DNA from 2 places in the Ligilactobacillus murinus genome. Region 1 is predicted to be linked to the other one. Evidence: a T-box and tRNA genes for the amino acid it is inferred to sense, from the RefSeq annotation. Region 1 holds a T-box; the other holds one or more tRNA genes.
The links. A T-box is a leader RNA that pairs with one kind of tRNA and senses whether it is charged. The one in region 1 lies ahead of leuS (leucine--tRNA ligase), so its partner is inferred to be a tRNA-Leu.

Region 1 (2,207 bases):
GCCAACCAAATCGGTAATTTTTCACCGTTTACTGGATTGATCGCATAACTTCCGGTAAAGACCCCTGTTTTATCTTTAGCTAGGTCTGTTCTTTCAAGATCAGACTTATGTGAGATCTCTTCAACATAAGCTTCAACAACTTCTTTTTGTTCTGGTGTCGTTAAGCTAGCTACAAGTTCATGTTCCGGTGCGATCGTGATCGCTGAAGCACCAAATAAAGTATCCGGACGTGTAGTAAATACTTCTAATTGTTCATCTTGACCATCAACTTTGAAATCGATCGTGGCACCAACTGAGCGGCCGATCCAGTTACGTTGTTGTTCTTTGATCGCTTCAGGCCAATCAAGATCTTCCAGATCATCGATCAAACGGTCTGCATAGGCGGTGATCTTTAAGACCCATTGACGCATTGGCTTACGAATAACAGGGAAGCCCCCTCGTTCAGTCTTACCATCGATAACTTCTTCATTAGCCACTACAGTCCCTAGATCTGGGCTCCAGTTAACTGGGATCTCAGCTTCATAAGCTAGCCCACGCTTGTAAAGTTGTTCAAAGATCCATTGTGTCCATTTGTAATAAGCCGAATCGGTCGTGTTTACTTCGCGATCCCAATCGTATGAAAGACCTAATGATTTGATCTGACGTCTAAAATTGTTAATATTTTTTTTAGTAAATTCACGTGGCGAATTACCAGTATTCAACGCATATTGTTCTGCTGGTAATCCAAAGGCATCCCACCCCATCGGATGTAAAACATTATAGCCTTGCATCCGTTTCATACGTGAAATGATATCAGTTGCCGTATATCCTTCTGGATGGCCTACATGGAGCCCTTGTCCAGATGGGTAAGGAAACATATCTAAAGCATAGTAATTCTTTTTATCCTTATCCTCAGTTGTCTTGAACGTCTTATGTTCGTCCCAATAACGTTGCCATTTTTTTTCGATCTCTTTATGATTATAGCTCATCTATTCATAGTTCCTTTCTAGAAAATAAAAAAATCCTATATAGAGTTATAAACTCCATATAGGACGAAAAACCGCGGTACCACCCATATTCCAACACTAAGTTGACACTTAACTTCGTAACGGGAAGGACCGTTTTCACTTACTAACTTCGGCGAAAAACTCAAAGGCGAGTTCAGAAGAACCAACTTGTATACTCACAGCAACCGTATACTCTCTGAAAATAGCTTAGTTCTTCCTAATACTCCTTATCTGCGTTCAAATATTTACTCCATCTTAGCAAAACCGCTCGACTAATTCAAGAGAAAATTATTTTAATTTCAAATTTTGCCCGACATAGATCATGTCTGAAGTCAAATTATTCAAGGCTTTCAATTGATTTACCGTTGTACCATTGTTGGAAGCGATCCGCCAAAGCGAGTCACCGGCTTTGACTGTATATGTTTTGTTTGTATTACTTTGGGTGTTTGGCTTATTAGCCGTTGTAACTGCGCCCTTAGTTACTTTAAGCGTTTGTCCAACATAGATCAGATCACTGGATAAGTTATTGACCCGTTTTAAGTCATTTAACGTCATTTTATGTGAATTAGCGATCGCCCATAACGAATCGCCGGCTTTGACAGTATATGTCCCATTCCCACTTGCTTGAGTTTGATTTGAACTTTGAGATGTATTAGTACTTGGTTGACTCGAAGACACTTGACCCGAGACTTTTAAGACCTGACCAGGCATGATCAAGTTGCTACTCAAGTTATTCAAATTTTTCAACTCTTGTAAGCTCATGTTGTGGTTGACTGCGATACGATATAGCGAATCACCAGCTTTGACCGTATATGTCCCATTCCCACTTGCTTGAGTTTGATTTGAACTTTGAGATGTGTTCGTACTTGGTTGACTCGAAGACACTTGACTTGAGACTTTTAAGACCTGACCGGGCATGATCAAGTTGCTACTCAAGTTATTCAAATTTTTCAACTCTTGTAAGCTCATGTTGTGGTTGACTGCGATACGATATAGCGAATCACCAGCTTTGACCGTATATGTCCCATTCCCACTTGCTTGAGTTTGATTTGAACTTTGAGATGTATTTGTACTTGGTTGACTCGAAGACACTTGGCCTGAGACTTTTAAGACCTGACCGGGCATGATCAAGTTGCTGCTCAAGTTATTCAAATTTTTCAACTCTTGTAAGCTCATGTTGTGGTTGACTGCGATACGATATAGTGAATCGCCAGCTTTGAC
Region 2 (2,207 bases), 230 kb from region 1:
CCAAAAATATCGTCGCTTATCGGGATGAAAATGGGCGCTTTACCACGCGGACCCAGCTCAAAAAAGTTGCCCGATTAGGCCAAAAAGCCTACGAGCAAGCTGCTGGTTTCTTGCGGATCATTGGGGGAAAAAATGTTTTTGATAACACTGATATTCACCCGGAAAGCTATCCTTTAGCGAAAGCGATCTTAGCTAAAGTAAAGATCGACCCAGCTCAGATTGGGACTACTTGGGCGGAAGAAAAGTTAGCACATTTTGATGCTAAAGCTTTTGCTAAAGCCAATCAAGCGGGACTAGCCACGGTCAAAGATATCGTAGCAAGCTTAAAGAAACCGGGCCGTACCTTACGTGATTCCATGCCAGCACCACTACTAAAAGCCGATGTCTTACACTTAGAAGATCTTAAGGTAGGGATGAATTTACAGGGGACGGTGCGTAATGTGGTCGATTTTGGCGCTTTTGTAGATATTGGGGTCAAGCAAGATGGTTTAGTTCACGTCTCTAAGATGAGTCAAAAATTTATCAAACATCCAAGTCAAGTCGTCGCTGTCGGTGATATCGTTGATGTTTATGTGACGGATGTCGATCTTAAGCGTGGGCGCATCCAGTTGAGCATGTTAGCACCAGCTGATGAATGATCAACAACTTCAAGCATTAGTCGAAGAGCTCTCATTGCGGTATTTCAAACGTCCTTTTATCCACCGCGCTTACTTCAATCGACGTTTGAAAACCACTGGGGGCCGTTATTTATTGATGAGTCATGACATCGAGATCAATGAAAAGATGTTGACTAAACATGGCAAAGCTACCCTTATCGGAACGATCAAGCATGAGCTTTGTCACTACCATCTACATTTAACAGGACAGGGATATCGGCATCGTGATCAGGATTTTAAACAATTATTGCGTCAGGTCGGAGGTTTACGGTATGCCCCAGCTAGTAGTAAGAATTACCGATACACTTACTGTTGTCAAAAGTGCGGGCAAAGTTATCTACGCCAACGTCAAATCGATATCAAACGTTTTGTCTGTAGTCGCTGTCACGGAAAGTTGCGCCTTTTGAAAAAAGTCTAAAAAAATGGTTGCAGGGGTCTGGTTTGTCTGCTATAATTAACTCTGTTGTCGCGGGTATGGCGGAATTGGCAGACGCGTCAGACTAAGGATCTGGTGAGCAATTGAGCTCGTGATGGTTCGAATCCATTTACCCGCATCACTAAGCAGGGCTGTGAATATTCACAGTCCTGCTTTTTCATTTGTGGATAAAAGCTAAAGAGGTAGTTTATCCACAAAGCGATATGTTATCATAAAGCTAATGATAAATCTTTTGAAAAGAGGGCCTACTATGACAGCCGTAAAAATTACCGCAAGTGCGGGATATCTTCCTGAAAAGGTAGTGACTAATGATGAATTGAGTCAGTTGATGGATACGTCCGATGAATGGATCGTGTCCCATACTGGGATCAAAAAACGGCACTATGCGATCGCTGAAAATACGTCAGATCTAGCTACAAAGGTCGCCCAAAAGTTATTACAGCAAGCTAAGTTAGCTGCGACAAAAATCGATCTGATCATCGTATCAACGATCACCCCCGATGCTTTAACACCCGCGACAGCTGCGATCGTCCAAAAAAATATCCAAGCTAGCAATGCTTTTGCGTATGACTTATCCGCCGCATGTGCGGGCTTTATCTTTGCGCTGGCAACTGCTGAAAAATTTATCCACAGTGGGATGTATCAGCGGGCAATGGTCATCAGTGCGGAAACTAATTCCAAGATGATGGACTTTACCGATCGGACCTCAGCAGTCTTTTTTGGAGATGGTGCTGCGGGGGTGATCTTAGAAAAAAGTGCCGGCAATACAGCGTATTTAGCGGAAAAGATCGCCACCCAAGGTAACACTGAAGTTATCCACAGTGGACGGGTGGCCCCGCTACAAAAAGTGGCTGCCGATAATTATCCACAATTGGATGCATTTTACCAAGATGGACGGGCAGTTTACAATTTTGTAACAAATGACGTTAATGCTCATATCGCTGAATTTTTGGCAGATAATGGTGTCAAACCAACTGACCTTGATCTTGTGATCACGCACCAAGCTAATTTGCGGTTGATCGAAAATATCGCGCAACATTTGGCTTTGGATATCGACAAGTTTGCGATCAATGTCACGGAAGCGGGAAACACTTCATCAGTAGGGATCCCGTTAG

Region 2: it has a tRNA-Leu gene. The T-box ahead of leuS (leucine--tRNA ligase) is inferred to sense a tRNA for this amino acid. The anticodon was not compared.

Annotation. Positions count from the first base shown of each region.
Region 1 covers NZ_CP023565.1:1,164,268-1,166,474, forward strand. Annotated here, with positions in the region: gene leuS (leucine--tRNA ligase) at 1-968, opposite strand, end outside; T-box leader at 1,025-1,229, opposite strand; gene CPS94_RS05800 (LysM peptidoglycan-binding domain-containing protein) at 1,275-2,207, opposite strand, start outside.
Region 2 covers NZ_CP023565.1:1,392,703-1,394,909, reverse strand. Annotated here, with positions in the region: gene CPS94_RS07005 (Tex family protein) at 1-638, shown strand, start outside; gene CPS94_RS07000 (SprT family protein) at 631-1,074, shown strand; tRNA gene CPS94_RS06995 (tRNA-Leu) at 1,125-1,210, shown strand; gene CPS94_RS06990 (beta-ketoacyl-ACP synthase III) at 1,343-2,207, shown strand, end outside.